DNA from 3 places in the Priestia sp. JSM ZJ58 genome. Region 2 is predicted to be linked to each of the others. Evidence: riboswitches for the same ligand, from Rfam matches in the RefSeq annotation. Region 2 holds a riboswitch; each other region holds the start of a gene.
What was found. A riboswitch is a leader RNA that binds a small molecule or an ion and turns the genes downstream of it on or off. The one in region 2 is predicted to bind thiamine pyrophosphate.

Region 1 (5,374 bases), 440 kb from region 2:
TTATTGAGCTAGTAAGTTCTCACCTTCAAGGAATGAACTTACATTCCCCCCCTGAAAGTATTCATGCTCTAGATATTGAAAGTTTAAAACAACGTCATATTACGTTTTGGAGCGTGTGGGAAGGAAGTCAGCTAGCAGGGTGCGGAGCTGTAAAAGAGTTAGATGAGCACCACGGAGAAATTAAATCGATGCGAACAGCTACCGCTCATTTGCGGAAAGGAATTGCTAGAGAGCTGCTGCAGTACATAATAAATGAAGCGCAAAAACGAGGGTACCGACGCTTAAGCTTAGAAACAGGATCCGCACCTGCTTTTGAACCGGCTAGAAAGCTATACGCCAGTTTTGGATTTTACGAGTGCGAACCGTTTTCTACCTACAAAGAAGATCCATACAGTGTGTTTATGACAAAGAAATTGAATGAGTAAAAGACAGGAAAGAAGGCGCAGATGATTTGTTTATTTGTATGCAAACTGTGCGCGCAAGCAGCTGTCATTTATCCTGTTAGCAAGTAAGCTTTTTAGGCAAAGCCTTTTTAGGAGGCTTTGTTTTGGTCATGATTCATATAAAAAGGTATAAACTAGGTTTTCTCACTAGACAAAAAGGTTTTTCCTATGTAGTATAGGTGTCAGATAATACAAAACGAATGTTCAGTATAAATAATAAATGTACGGGGCGGTGGAAATAGCTTGAATAAAAAAAAGCTTCAAAGTGAACAAACCAAAAGAAAAGTGGCAGATGCCGCTAAAGCATTGTTTTCTCAAAAAGGCTATAAAGCTACATCTATTGAGGAAATTGTAGAAGCTACGGGAAGCAGTAAAGGGAATATTTATTATCACTTTAAAAGTAAAGAAGGGCTTTTTCTTTATTTAATAGACGAATGGGATCTTGAGTGGGAACGAAACTGGAAAGAAAGAGAGTCTCTTTACAAAACAACAAGAGATAAGCTTTTTGGAATAGCGGAGCAAATCATTTTAGATGATTTGAATCATCCTCTTACGAAAGCTGCGGATGAGTTTTTTAACAACGAGGAGAAGGGCAGCGACATCGAAGAGCGAATTGATGAGATGGTGAAACGACACGTGGAGTTTAACCGGGAACTTTTGCAACAGGGCATCGATGAAGGCGAGTTTTCTCATAAAAATGCAGAGCAGCTTGCAGTAATTTTAGAAGGGTTGTTTGTTGGAATGAGCCGCATGTCTCGAAAAACGAGTACGGAAAATGCCCTGCAGCTTTACCATTCAGCAATCGATGTATTTTTAAACGGAATTATAGCAAGGTCTTCTTAAATAAGCGGGGATGCTTATTGCGGCAATGAGTAATCCCTCATTATTTTGTATTTTTATAGACCGAACGTTCAGTATTTTTGTAATCAGGAGGTTTATATGTCATTATTGTTAAGAAATCGAGCGGCGATTTTGCTGCTCATGCTAAATATTTTTATTATCTTTACGGGAATCGGTCTCGTTATTCCAATTATGCCAACCTATATGACGGAGCTTCATATCAACGGCAGCGTGATGGGGCTTTTAGTAGCGGTGTTTTCACTAACTCAATTCCTGTTTTCGCCTTTAGCGGGGCGATTATCAGATTCGTTAGGGAGAAAGAAAATTATTGTAGCGGGAATGATTGTTTTTGCCCTGTCTGAATGGTTCTTTGGTTCAGTGAGTACACCTCTTTTATTATTTGTATCCAGAATGCTAGGTGGGGTCGGGGCCGCGCTTATTATGCCTGCTGTTATGGCCTATACAGCGGACGTGACGTCTGCTAAAGAACGCGCTAAAGGAATGGGCTATGTGACGGCAGCGATTACAACAGGATTTATTATCGGGCCCGGTATTGGAGGCTTTTTAGCTGAATACGGCATGCGCGTGCCATTTTACATGGCCGCAGTAGCAGGAGGCTTGGCTGCAGTGATTACGCTTTTTGTTTTGCCGGAGTCTCGTCCTGTACAAGGTCATGCTGTTTCAAACAATGAGAATCCAAAAGAAGATCGGCTGCTACTGCAGCTTATGAATTCCTACAAAGAACCTTATTTTTTAAGTTTAATTATCGTTTTTGTGACATCGTTTGGATTATCCAATTATGAAACGATCTTTTCACTATTTGTTGATCATAAATTTAGCTTTACGCCAAAAGATATTGCGTTTGTTATTACGTTTGGCTCTATTGCAGGGGCTGTTGTGCAGGTTACGATTTTTGGCTGGATTTTAAATAAATTCGGTGAAAAAAGAGTGATTTCGTTTTGCTTGATGATGACGGGACTTTTTATTTTACTTACACTATTTGTGCACACGTACTGGCTTATTATTGTTGTGACATTTATCGTCTTTTTAGCAACAGATATTTTACGTCCGGCAATCAGCACGCAAATGTCGATGATGGCACAAGACGACCAAGGGTATGTAGCCGGACTAAATTCTGCTTATACAAGTCTTGGTAATATTATTGGACCTGTTGTAGCAGGCTTTCTTTTTGATATAAACATTAATTACCCGTACGTATCAGCTGCACTTGTACTGCTGCTTTGTTTTCTTTTATCTTTAAGAGCAGGAAAGGACCGAAAAACAGCTGTGAGAAATCAAGCGATTCAAGAAAAATGATAGAATTTTTAGGGGATAGAAGACCTCCAGTAGTTTACTGGAGGTCTTTTAATGATGCTTTTAGTAAAGCTGTAAGATTTACAACACCACTCAGCCTATAGCGAAGCTTTATTTTATGGGCAAAACAGTGAAATGGTTGCAAATAAAAAAGGTTAATAGTAAACTTTAAACGTAACAAGAATAGTATGGGAGCTTGCGCGGGGCAGGCTGAGAGTACAGGGGCGCCTGTTGACCATTTGAACCTGTTGGATAATGCCAGCGCAGGGAATGTGAGTACATACCAAAGCACTTTGCGCATGCAAGGTGCTTTTTTGTCTTTTTTTTGCAGTGTTAAAACTAAATGAAAAGAGTGAGAGAACATGGATATTAGTAAAATTTCAGCTCAATTAGAAAAAGTAAGAGATACAAGTCCGCTTGTTCATAATATTACGAATGTTGTGGTAACCAATTTTACAGCAAATGGACTGCTTGCCCTAGGAGCGTCACCTGTTATGGCTTATGCGAAGGAAGAAGTGGCTGATATGGCTCGAATCGCCGGAGCGCTTGTCTTAAATATGGGTACACTGACGGCTCAAGAAGTAGAAGCGATGAGAATAGCAGGAAAATCAGCAAATGAAAACGGCGTGCCGGTTATTTTCGATCCTGTAGGAGCCGGAGCAACACCGTTTCGTACAGAAGTGGCATGTCAGCTTGTAGAAGAATTAAATATTGCCGTTATTCGCGGTAACGCTGCTGAAGTTGCGAATGTAGTAGGCGAGTCATGGCTCATTAAAGGCGTTGATTCATTAGAAGGGCAAGGAGACGTCATTGAACTTGCTGAGAAAGCAGCGAACAAATTAGATACAGTGATTGTTATTACGGGGAAACAAGATGTGATCACCGATGGAAACACAACGTATACAGTAGACAACGGTCACCCGTTATTTACGAAGGTGACGGGTACTGGATGTCTGCTGACATCAATTATAGGAGCTTTCGCGGCTGTAGAAAAAGAATATGTCGAGGCAAGCGTTGCTGCTTTAAGTTTTTACGGAGTGGCAGGTGAAATCGCCGCAGCGAAAAAAGGTGAAGAAGGGCCGGGGAGCTTTCAAATTGAGCTGTTAAATCAGCTTCATCTTTTATCTGGACAGGATATTGAATCATATGCAAGAGTACATCAACGTTAAAAGGAGCGGGAAAATGACAAACGAAGAAATTAAAAAGCTGCTGAAAGTTTATTTTATAATGGGCAGCAATAACTGTACAAAAAATCCGAAAGAAGTATTAAAAGAAGCAATTGAAGGCGGCGTTACCGTGTTTCAATTTCGTGAAAAAGGCGAAGGTGCACTAAAAGGAGAAGCGAAATATCAGCTGGCGAAAGAACTTCAGCAAATTTGTCAGCAGCACAGCGTTCCTTTTGTTGTGAATGATGATCTTGACTTAGCGATCCGTTTACAAGCAGATGGCGTTCATATTGGACAAGAAGATGAAAAAGCTCATATTGTTCGAGAAAAAATAGGAAAAGGAATTGTGGGCGTCTCTGTTCATAATGTACAAGAGCTGCAGCAAGCCATAAAAGACGGGGCGGATTATGTAGGAATGGGACCTGTTTTTCCTACTTCTACAAAAAAAGACGCAAAAGCAGTGCAAGGTACAAAATTAATTGAAGAAGTGCGAAACCAGAATATTGACTTTCCAATTGTAGGAATCGGTGGCATCACGCCTGAAAATGCCAAACAAGTAGTAGAAGCAGGTGCAGATGGTGTTTCTATTATTACCGCGATTAGCTTAGCAGCGTCTCCAAAAGAAAAAGCAGCTCAATTGAAAGAAGCGGTAGGAAAATAAAAAAAGCGCACAGTGTGCGCTTTTTTATTATAGCTGAACGGTTTGAGGAGTTTCTTCGCCTTCATTCATAAAGCGAATTTCGTTTGGTGTAATTTCCAGAACAACATACTCAGGGTCATTTGGACCGTCAAACCATTCTTTCATGTGATCGTTCCATATACGTCCTTTTAATTGATCACCGGTACGAAGAACAGCTGTTCCGGATAATTCTAAGTATTGATCGCCATATCCTTCGCCGCTGTAGCCTAATAGTACGTGCACGTTCGGATTGGCTTCGATTTCTTCTGCCTTATGTGTATTGATATTTGTTGGTGTGTAAAGAGCGATACCATCTTCATCGCTGAAAAATGTCATATAGCGAGAGTGGGGTTTGTTGTTTACCACTGTGGCTAATGTTCCTACACGATTTCCTTCTAATACTTCATTTACTTTTTTAGCAATTTTTTGTTCATTCATTTTATCCATCTCCTTTATTACTTTTTATGTTCCTCAATCGAAGATAAATAAAACATACATGTCTAAAAAAAATATAAGTTAACAATAAAATAATTATGTAAACTAATAAATAAAAAAATAAAAAAAGCTAGCTACAGCTAACTAAAAAATAAGCCCGCACTGCCGTAACCCTAAGTGTCTTAAATACCCAGATCTACTAGGTGGGTGCCCTCATAGCCGGGTTTAGCGTCCCAAGAAGGGCGTGCTATCTGCAGCTAAATTTTGAGCTCCCTTTTAACACTCAAAGGTTTAAGACAACATGAGTATACGCACAGCGCAGGTATGTATAACAAATGTAAATAAAATGCCGATATATAAATGTTTTCTAATTAATCAACTTTCATCGTACAAGAAATGATTATAACGGAATAATGAATGGAACGCAAGACTTTTATTTAAAGTTTTTCTTCTCTAACATCTTGGCGGTTATGCCGTAACAAAATAAAAAAAGGGCC
Region 2 (5,374 bases):
TCCACTTATTGTCGCGGAAAAAGATGGAGTAGTAGCGGGCTATGCTTCGCTTTCCTCGTATCGAGATAAAGAAGCGTACATTCAAACAGTAGAGCTATCGATTTATATTGATAAAAATCAACAAGGGCATGGTATTGGGAAACAGCTTATGAAGCGCATTTTGGAATTAGCTAAAGAGCTCGACCATCACGTTGTCATTTCAGGAATTACAAAAGGGAATGATATCAGTATCAAAATGCATGAGCAATTTAATTTTACATTTTGCGGAGAGTTTAAAGAAGTGGGCTGGAAATTTGATCAGTGGCAAGATGTACTTTTTTATCAGCTTATTTTATAAGATGTATGACACCTTTACACATTGTAACGTTTTAGTTTCATGTGTAAAGGTTATTAAAATAATAAGTTGTTTTATTATTTTAATACGAAAGGTGTTAGCTATCATGAGTACACATTTTCAATATCAACATCTAAGAGCTGTGCCGAAAAAATGGTCCCAAAATGAACTGCATATCCAGCTGAATAGAATCAAACACAATTCTGAACTATCTACTATAGCAGCAGATCCGCTTTTTCATCTGTTAGAATGTACCCGTTCAGGCCTTCAAACTAAACAAGAAATCATAGACTACATCCAAACCATTCCTAATCACCAACTTCCATCTTTTGCAACTCATTTAAGCAGGTTAATTCAGCGTATTTATTATATCGAAGCTGCTGATTACTATAACCGTCCCCTCAAAGGTTATATGCTTGTTATGAAAAACCAATCCGCTTATATATCTCTTCATTTTGCCGATCAGCTCATATAAAAAAAGCTCTCTATTCAAAAGAATAGAGAGCTTTTTTTATTCGTATTTTTTCACTGTTACTTGACATTCTTTTAACGGGATAAGCTTCGACTTTTTCGTCCATTTGTATCCTAACCAAACAATTAAGAATAAAGGAAGTCCGATATAAGAAACAAGTACACCGTACCAGTCAATCGAGTCACCCATAAACGCCGAATAGTTTTGGCCTAAAATAACAACGGCACATAAAATAAAGGCAAAGATAGGGCCAAATGGGAAAAGTTTTGCATGATATGGAAGTTCACTCAAATCATGACCTTGAGCAACAAATGCTCTTCTAAAACGATAGTGGCTGATCGCAATTCCTAACCAAGCAATAAAACCAGACATACCAGAAGCGTTAAGTAACCACGTATATACCGCACCGTCTCCAAAAAATGAAGCACCAAATGCAAGTGTACCGACAAGTGCCGTTGCGATTAAGGCATTAACTGGAACGCCTCGTTTATTCACTTTTGCTAAGAACCTTGGTGCTTTTCCATCTTTCGCTAAGTTCCACAGCATACGCGTAGAAGCATACATTCCTGAGTTACCAGCAGATAAAACAGCTGTTAAAATAACGGCATTAATCGCTGATGCTGCAAACGCCAGACCTGCTCGTTCGAATATTAAAGTAAACGGACTTACTCGCACGTCATCACTTGCTAATGAATTCGCTGTGTATGGAATAAGCATTCCAATAACAAAAATAGCTAAAATATAAAATAACAAGATGCGCCAGAAGACTTGTTTAACTGCGCGAGGAACCGTTTTTTCCGGATCTTCACTTTCTCCAGCTGCGACTCCAAGCAACTCTGTTCCTTGGAATGAAAAACCAGCTGCCATAAAGATACCTAGTACAGTGAAGAATCCACCGTGAATCGGTCCATCACCAAGCGTGAAGTTTTTAAAACCTGGTGCTTCATTGTTAAAGATACCAAAAATCATCATAATACCAATAACTAAAAAGATAATAACCGTTATTACTTTAATTAACGAAAACCAAAATTCAGATTCACCAAATCCTTTTACAGAAAGGTAGTTAAGCCCAAACATAATTAATAAAAACAGGGCACTCCATAAAATAGAAGAAGAGTTCGGGAACCAAAATTTCATAATAAGGGCTCCAGCAGATAATTCAGCTGCAATCGTAATAGCCCAGTTATACCAGTAGTTCCAGCCGAGAGCGAAACCAAAGGATGGATCTACAAAACGAGACGCATACGTACTAAATGAACCAGCTTCAGGCATATAAGCTGCGAGCTCTGCTAGACTGGTCATCAAAAAGTAAACCATTACGCCAATAATAGCGTAAGCTAAAAGCGCTCCCCCAGGTCCTGCTGTGTGAATTGCTCCACCACTTGCTAGGAATAAGCCGGTTCCGATGGCTCCTCCTAATGAAATCATCGTTAAGTGGCGAGATTTCAACCCACGTTTTAATTCTTGCTGCTCTTGCATAGATAAATACTCCTTTCGAATGTACGGAAAGAGACGGGATAACATAAAAAAAGCCCGCAGTATATGTGCGCGCTTTTAAATCTGAAAACCGCGTCAACCTTCCGTGAAGATAGCTCTTCACATCACTCGCATGATGTGACAGTTCTGTTCCTGTTCGGAGACAGCCCCAGCTTAAATCAACCGAGAAGTGATTTAAACTTCGGCAATTTTTCCTTTCAAGCAACATCCTCAATGTTCTCTGCATTTCCGTTACTTTACTATTAAAAACTGCGACCTCTACCTCATCGATTAGGATGAGGGTTTTTTATATTCAATTGACATAAAAGAAGTATAACAAATACTAAAACGATTGTCATTATAAAAATAGATTCAGAAAATAGAAACATCTTTGAAATCTCTCGAATCTATTTTGTTACGTATGGTATAATAAACATTGTCTTTATACTACATAAATATCCAAACGTACCACAGGGGGAGCCGCCGTGCTGAGAGTGAACGAAATGTTCAGACCCTTCGAACCTGTTAGTTAACGCTAGCGTAGGAATGTGGGAATAGTAGCATATATTTGCTTACTCCTGTGTAAACCGTTTGATATGAATGATTCAAAAACAGGAGTGAGAAACGTGAATAAAGCATTACCTTTACAGGCTAAAATTGAAATAGCTATTTTTGCAGCATTGGCTTTTTTGATTGATCTTTTACCTTCTATAAAAATTGCAATAGGTGTAAGCATTTCGTTCTCTATGGTTCCTATCTTTATTATGTGTTTTCGATGGGGAGTTAAAGGAGGAGCTTTATCTGGATTTCTATGGGGAATATTACAACTAGCTTTAGGAAATGCGTATATTTTAACCCCGTTGCAAGCTTTTATAGAGTATATTATCGCTGTTACCTTTATTGGATTTGGCGGGATTTTCTCTAGTTCTATTAAAGGATATTTAGCTAATAATCAAAGATCAAAAGCTTTCTTTTTTATTATCTTATCTTTAATTATAGGAAGTTTTGCTCGTTATTTTTGCCATTTTATTGCAGGTTTAATATTTTGGGGATTTGCTGCACCAAAAGGAATGCCTGTTCTATGGTATTCTTTCTCCATGAATGGGATTTCGATGATTGGGTCGTTGCTATCATGTCTAATTATCCTTTCACTGTTAATCCCATCGGCATCAAGAATGATTGTAACTAAATCACACTCATCATAAGAAAAAAGACTAAATCTGCCAAGATTTAGTCTTTTTTCTTATTTGTCACCTTTGTTTACACAAAAGTGTGTCAGGTTTGATAACATAGTTAGTGAAATATTCAAAAAACTGTTTTATGATAGTCAACATATTCAAACGAGATAAAGGATTGATCGTATGCTACAGAAATGGATCACGAGCATAGGTTTAGATATTGGAACAAGCACAACAAAACTGATTGTAAGCAAACTGTTAATAGCAAATCAACAAAATCAGTTTACGCTGCCAGGCTGTCAAATTATTGATCGTCGCGTAACGTATGCAAGTTCCATCTATACAACACCTATGGTAAACGAGGTGGAAATCGATGTTCGAAGGTTAACGCTATTACTAGAAAAAGAGTACAAAAAAGCAGGGATCTCCTTAGATCAAGTGGAGGCGGGTGCTGTGATCATCACAGGAGAAACGGCTCGGAAGCAAAATGCAGAGAGTATCGTTCACTATCTAGCTGAACACGCTGGGAATTTTGTTGTTGCAACAGCTGGTGCTGACTTAGAAGGAATGTTAGCGGCAAAAGGATCGGGAGCAATCGAACATTCTGCTGAAACCAATAAAGTGATTGCCAATATTGATGTAGGTGGAGGCACTGCTAACATCGCCTTATGTCAAAATGGAAAAGTGATTGAAACGTTTACCCTGCATGTAGGCGGAAGATTAATTCGACTAAACGAAGATGGTATTGTTACCTACGTTTCGTCTTATTTAACTGAATTTTTAAAAAATAATTCTCTGATGCTTCAAGAAGGCGAAAAAGCAACATTTGAAAAACTCTCGTCTATTTGCAAATTGCTAGCTAAAGAAACCGTGGATTATGTGAGCGCACTGAAGCAAACCTCTTTGCTGCTCGTTTCCCCTCATACAAGATCTTCTACTCGGCCAGAGACAATCATGGTCTCGGGAGGAGTAGGAGCCATGATAGAGAAGGAGAAACCAAAAACAGTGAAGGAAGTGGCCATACACGGAGACATTGGTCCGCTGCTAGCTTATCAGTTTCAAGCCATACAGGTATCTCAAGCCGCTGAAACAACGCGAGCCACTGTCATTGGAGCTGGTATGCAAAATACAGAAGTTAGCGGATCAACCGTATACATTAAATCAAAGCGGCTGCCGCTAAAAAATATTCCGATTATAGAGATACCCGTACAGCAAGAGGAGGAGTGGAATCCGCAGCTGTTTCAAGAAAGAGCTCGAACGGCATGTATGCAGGCTTCAACTGTTTTCAGCGCAGAAGATCCTCCCGTTGCTATTGCTTTATCTCATTTCCCTTACTGCAGCTATAGAATGCTGCAAGAATTAGCAAAAGTAATAAGCGCTGAATTTGGTGCTTGTTTTAAAGGAGCTAAGTGCCTCGTTGTTTTATGCGAGCAGGATATTGCTAAAGCTTTAGGACAAGCACTAGCCAAACAGGAGAACGAATTAGAAATTATTTGTTTAGATCAAATTGACTTTACCCACGGAGATTATATCGATCTAGGGTTACCCGTAGCTGGAGAGGCAATCTCTGTTTCGATTAAAACACTCGCTTTTTCATCATAATCAACTGAACATACAAGGAGGAAAAGATGTTTAAAACTACCCGGTTGTTAGGAGAAACATTTTCATTTTATAGCTTGAAAGAAATTATGGCCAAAGCAAACGAAGAACGTTCTGGAGATCAGCTCGCAGGAGTTAGCGCTGAGTCAATGAAAGAACGAATGGCAGCCAAACAAGTGCTAGCTGATATCACACTTGCTGATATTCGAAATTACCCGCTGCTAAGCGCAGATGAAGACAACGTCTCGGCATTAATCGAAAGTCAGATTGATTCATCGGTTTACGACATTATTAAAAATTGGACAGTAGGGGAGT
Region 3 (5,374 bases), 460 kb from region 2:
AAAAAGCAGTGGAGTTATTTCGTGCCAGCATTCCTATTTTTCAGGCTCTAAGTGATTCAGCAAGACAAGATATTATTTTGCTGCTCGCGGAAAAAGAGCCTTTAACCGTTAATGAAATTGCAAACGAGTCTACTTTATCACGACCGGCAATTTCTCATCATTTAAAAATTTTACGTGATCAAAAGCTTGTGCAAATTGAGCAAAAAGGAACGCAGAGATATTATTCATTAGCTTTAAACGAGGCAGTTGAGCTATTAAAAAGCTTGCTTGCTACAGTTGAAGCTGAATGTTTATAGGGAGATGAAAGAGATGAACCACGAGCAATTCTATATCACAGATGAAACGGTCATTGAACATATTGTCTCTACACAAAAGCAGTATTTCTATGCACAAAAGACAAAGAGCATCAGCAGCCGCATTCAAGCGCTGAATAAGCTCAGAGACGCAGTCAAACAAAACGAGCAGAGAATTATGGATGCTTTAAAACAAGACTTGAATAAATCCGAAGTAGAGGCGTACACGTCGGAAATTGGGATTTTACTAGAGGAAATTCGGTTTACGCTTAAGCATTTAGCAAAATGGATGAAGCCTAAAAAAGTAAAAACCGCTTTAACACACGTGGGCTCTAAAGGGAAAATTGTTCCTGAACCGTATGGAGTCGCGTTAATTATTGCTCCGTGGAACTATCCGTTTCAATTAGCGCTGTCTCCTTTAGTAGGAGCGATTGCCGCTGGAAACACGGCGATTATAAAGCCTTCTGAATTAACGCCTAGCGTATCTCGGGTTATACAAGAATTACTAGCTGAGGCTTTTGATCCAGCATTTGTGACCGTGATTGAAGGCGCTGTAGACACGACGAGCCTGCTTTTAAAACAGCCCCTCGATTATATTTTCTTTACGGGAAGTGTAAATGTAGGGAAAATTATTATGCAAGAAGCAGGGAAGCAGCTTATTCCCGTCACGCTGGAGCTAGGAGGAAAAAGTCCGTGCATTGTACATGAAGATGCAAACCTAGATCTTGCAGCGAAGCGAATTATGTTTGGCAAAGGAATGAATGCAGGCCAAACGTGCGTTGCTCCCGATTATTTGCTCGTGCATAAAAAGGTAAAAGCGCAGCTAGTGGAGAAACTTCGCGAAGCGATTTATCAATTTTACGGTAGTAATCCGCTTGAAAGTGAGCGCTACGGCCGTATTGTCAGTGAGCGCCATTTTATTCGGCTAGTTGAGTTTTTAAAAGACGGAAACGCTATAGTTGGAGGCGGGTATAATAAAAGTACGCTCACAATAGAACCTACGGTGTTAAGTGAAGTAAGCTGGACATCAGACGTTATGCAAGAAGAAATTTTTGGGCCTATTCTTCCTATGATTGAATACGAAACGTTAGACGAAGTTATTCATAAAGTTCAAGAAAAAGCTAAGCCGTTAGCTCTTTACTTGTTTACGGAAAGTGCAAATGTACAAAACGTCATAACGGAGCGTCTTTCATTTGGAGGAGGCTGTATAAATGATACGCTTATGCATATCGCTACGCCATATTTACCCTTTGGCGGAGTTGGAGAAAGCGGTACGGGCCAATATCATGGAAAAGACAGCTTTCAGACATTTTCTCATTTTAAAAGCATGCTGTCTCAAACAACCAAGTTTGATTTGTCATTCCGCTATCCTTCAGAGAAACAAAACTTGAAAATGATTAAAAAATTATTGAAATAAAAAGCCTCCTGATAGGAGGCTTTTTCGTTATTTTGAAAGTGAAAGCTGAGAAAGCGGCCATTTTTCTTGTGTATACGCCATTTCCCAAAATAAATACTCCAGCTCACAGCTTTTGATAAAGTGATCTTTCATACGATTACGTTCTTCTTCAGTCGCTTGCTCGGTGAGTTCATCAAGTTTGTTACAAAACCATTGTGTTGTGCCATTCATTTCTTCATTATTATAAAACTGAATCCATTCATAAAAAGGATGAGAAGGAGATGGATTTACTTGTTCTGTAATGCGCTGGCCAATTTCAACGTACGTCCACGGACATGGAAGAAGCACGGCAATGATTTCCGCTAAGCTGCCTGTATGCGCAACGCTTGTCATATGGTTAATGTAGTGGCTGGCCGTTGGTGAAAGAGCCTCAGTGTGGAGGTCTTCATAGCGTACGCCTGCTACTTCACAAAAATTATTATGAGGGTGTACTTCACTATGTAATACCGTAGAAATGCCGGCATTAAAGGCTTCCATTTCGGTACGCGTACGGCATTTTGTTAAAGCAGCGCCGTAAATGCGGACAAATGCTGTTAAGTATTCGTAGTCTTGAGAAACGTAGTGAATAAGCGCTTCTTTTGGCACGTCTCCTTCAGCAATTCCTTTAATAAAAGGGTGGTTAAAAATGGCTTCGTAAATATAGTTTGCTTCTTGTCTTAATTGAGATGAAAATGACATCAAAATCCTCCTTTAATTATGAGGAAGTCACAAACAAGCACATAAAGGAAATAAAAAACACTCCGTTTATAAACGGAGTGGCAAAGGACAGTACAAAACTGAACATTGCCACTTTCCTACGCTGGTATGAGCCAGATCAGGTTCAAAGGGATCAAGAAAACTTGTCTCAGCCGGTCGGCACCCCTAGTGGACTTCCTATTAGTCTATGTTTAACTTACCATATATTCTGAAAAATAGAAAGCGTTACGGAAAATTGTTCCCTAACGGTTTTTATCTCTTAAAGAGGTAGCTTCTTGAAGCTATTTTTAATCATTTTTGTTTAAAAATGCATATTTTTAGGGAAGAAGAGGTATTAATGAAGGGAAGAGCCGTTTTCGTCTCCGAAACATTCCCATATAAATAGAAGAAAGGAGAGAACAAAATGGCAAAATTTCGTTTGTATGCTGTATTAAATACAGTAGGCTTGGCTATTACACTTCTTGTGAATTATTTAGCAAATGCGATTCCAATAGGAGGCAAAACAACGGCAGAGGCTTCTGCGCAAGTTCCTACGTTGTTTACACCAGCCGGTTATGCCTTTGCTATCTGGGGCGTTATTTATTTGTTATTAACCATTTGGGTTATACGCCAATTTTTTGCAAGAGAAGATCAAAAGGAAATATATGCACGTATCGGCATTTGGTTTTTTCTAAACTGTTTGTTAAATAGTGCGTGGATCTTTATTTTCCAAAACGATTACTATAAGTTATCCCTTTTAGTTATGCTCTTTATTTTAGGCACATTAATGATTGTATATTCCATTATTCAGCATTCTCGGATGACGACATGGTTTATGCGTCTGCCGATTTCGCTTTATCTTGGATGGATTTCTGTTGCGACTATTGTTAATGTATTTGTCGTATTTCAAGCAAATGGAATACAGCACTTACTTGGCCTAAATGAGTTAGCATGGACGATTATTATGCTGCTGGTAGGGGCTGCGCTGGGCATTATGTTTACATTAAAAAACCGAGACGCTGTTTATCCGCTTGTTTTTATTTGGGCTTATATTGCCATTGCGGTGAAACAAAGTGGAAATCAGCCAATTGTCATTACTGTTATCATCTCGATTGTTTTATTAGCAATTGCTATTATTGTGGGACTGATTAAACGCTATAGACGTTTTTAAAAAGAAGCTCTAGCTTTTGTAAGCTAGAGCTTTTTATGATGCTCTTTTGATTGTAAAAAAGCAGCTGTAAAAGCAATTAAGCTAATTAAAATACCAAAAGGAACAACAATTGGTACGAATGATAAAATAAATGTCATAAGCGTAACCTCCATGTTGCATCGGTGCATAATGAAAAATTCAACTTTTTAAATTGAAGTTCCGCTATTATAGTATGCTAGGCTTTATGTTTGGAGCCTATATGTTTAGAAATAAACGAAAAAGGCAACATACGTTACATATAGTTTATATAGGAGGAGTTAAAATGGAAACATATTTAGTGGCTTACACAGATAAAGACGATATGGAATATAAACAAGTGACGTGCGAGAGTTATGAAGATGCAGAGCGTACAGTTCTTCGTTTAGAGAGAGAAGGGCATATGCATATTGAAGAAATATCAAATCAAGAAGCCTACCGTGGAGACGAATCATCGTACAGAGAATAATTTTTGAATAGAAACATCAAACTCAAAATGAAGAGGCAGCTGCTTCTTCATTTTTTCTATTCTATATAGATATCGTTTTATAGAAAAAAGTAAAACGGGAATGATTTTCTTCTGCATTTATGTTACAGTACTAATCAGATGAGTTTTGAGTTTAGAAGAGGAGAGAGTAACATTATATGAGTAAAGGAAATCAGTGGTCTTCACGCCTCGGTTTTATTTTAGCATCTGCTGGGGCAGCAATTGGTCTAGGAGCGATATGGAAATTTCCATACGTAACCGGAACCAGTGGCGGTGGAGCATTTTTTGCGTTGTTTATTTTATTTACAATTTTTATTGGATTGCCGCTTCTGTTGGCAGAATTTATCATTGGAAGACATACGGGAAAAGAAGCGATTAGTGCTTATAAAGCAATTGCTCCAAAGTCCGCTTGGGTATGGATTGGCAGGCTGGGAGTACTCAGCTGTGTCGTTTTGCTTTCCTTTTACAGCGTCGTTGGCGGCTGGGTGATTTTATATACGATTATGAGCGTAACCGGTATGCTAAGCGGAAAAGAGTACGGTCCGTTGTTCAATGCCGTCATTAGCCAACCTTATGTGGTATTAGGTGCACAGGCGCTGTTTTTATTAATTACAGTGTTTGTTATTTCAAAAGGCGTACAAAAAGGCATAGAGCGTGCTAATAAATACATGATGCCGTTGTTATTTATCTGTTTTATTATCATTGTGGTTCGCTCTTTAACATTAGACGGAGCTATGGACGGAGTAAAGTTCTTTTTAAAACCGGATTTTTCAGCCATTACAGGGTCATCTGTTCTCTATGCGCTCGGTCAGTCGTTTTTCTCGCTTTGCGTAGGATTATCCTGCATGGTGACATATAGCTCTTATTTAGGGAAAAAAGTAAGCTTGACGCGTTCAGCGGGCACCATTGCTATTTTGAACTTGTTTGTTTCGCTGCTTGCAGGCTTGGCTATTTTTCCAGCTGTTTTTTCATTCGGATTAAAGCCAACCGAAGGACCTGGACTTTTGTTTGTGGTCTTGCCAACAGTATTTGAGAAAATGCCGTTTGGCACCGTCTTTTTAGCACTGTTTTTAATTTTATTTCTATTTGCTACGCTTACGTCTGCTTTTTCACTGCTGGAAATTATCGTAGCTGCTTTAACCAAAGACGATCAGACAAAACGAACTCGCTATGCTTCTTTAGCAGGGATTCTTGTGTTTGTAGTAGGTATCCCATCAGCGCTTTCGTTTGGTGTACTAAAACATGTCTCACTTTTTGGCAGAAGTATATTTGACGTA

Region 1: it holds a riboswitch for thiamine pyrophosphate, as region 2 does, so the genes downstream of both, thiM (hydroxyethylthiazole kinase) here and thiT (energy-coupled thiamine transporter ThiT) in region 2, are expected to answer to the same signal.
Region 3: it holds a riboswitch for thiamine pyrophosphate, as region 2 does, so the genes downstream of both, tenA (thiaminase II) here and thiT (energy-coupled thiamine transporter ThiT) in region 2, are expected to answer to the same signal.

Annotation. Positions count from the first base shown of each region.
Region 1 is NZ_JBISEM010000001.1:2,632,442-2,637,815, reverse strand. Features, by position in the region: gene ACH6EI_RS13930 (GNAT family N-acetyltransferase) at 1-425, shown strand, start outside; gene ACH6EI_RS13925 (TetR/AcrR family transcriptional regulator) at 687-1,286, shown strand; gene ACH6EI_RS13920 (MFS transporter) at 1,383-2,600, shown strand; TPP riboswitch at 2,776-2,884, shown strand; gene thiM (hydroxyethylthiazole kinase) at 2,960-3,766, shown strand; gene thiE (thiamine phosphate synthase) at 3,780-4,424, shown strand; gene ACH6EI_RS13905 (pyridoxamine 5'-phosphate oxidase family protein) at 4,452-4,880, opposite strand; RNA gene ssrS (6S RNA) at 5,028-5,205, opposite strand; gene ACH6EI_RS13895 (hypothetical protein) at 5,315-5,374, opposite strand, start outside.
Region 2 is NZ_JBISEM010000001.1:2,189,974-2,195,347, forward strand. Features, by position in the region: gene ACH6EI_RS11680 (GNAT family N-acetyltransferase) at 1-337, shown strand, start outside; gene ACH6EI_RS11685 (hypothetical protein) at 441-809, shown strand; gene ACH6EI_RS11690 (amino acid permease) at 846-2,285, opposite strand; lysine riboswitch at 2,388-2,572, opposite strand; TPP riboswitch at 2,746-2,846, shown strand; gene thiT (energy-coupled thiamine transporter ThiT) at 2,879-3,487, shown strand; gene ACH6EI_RS11700 (ethanolamine ammonia-lyase reactivating factor EutA) at 3,644-5,062, shown strand; gene ACH6EI_RS11705 (ethanolamine ammonia-lyase subunit EutB) at 5,089-5,374, shown strand, end outside.
Region 3 is NZ_JBISEM010000001.1:2,647,229-2,652,602, reverse strand. Features, by position in the region: gene ACH6EI_RS14005 (ArsR/SmtB family transcription factor) at 1-296, shown strand, start outside; gene ACH6EI_RS14000 (aldehyde dehydrogenase) at 310-1,710, shown strand; gene tenA (thiaminase II) at 1,738-2,427, opposite strand; TPP riboswitch at 2,524-2,622, opposite strand; gene ACH6EI_RS13990 (TspO/MBR family protein) at 2,849-3,595, shown strand; gene ACH6EI_RS13985 (hypothetical protein) at 3,897-4,079, shown strand; gene ACH6EI_RS13980 (sodium-dependent transporter) at 4,256-5,374, shown strand, end outside.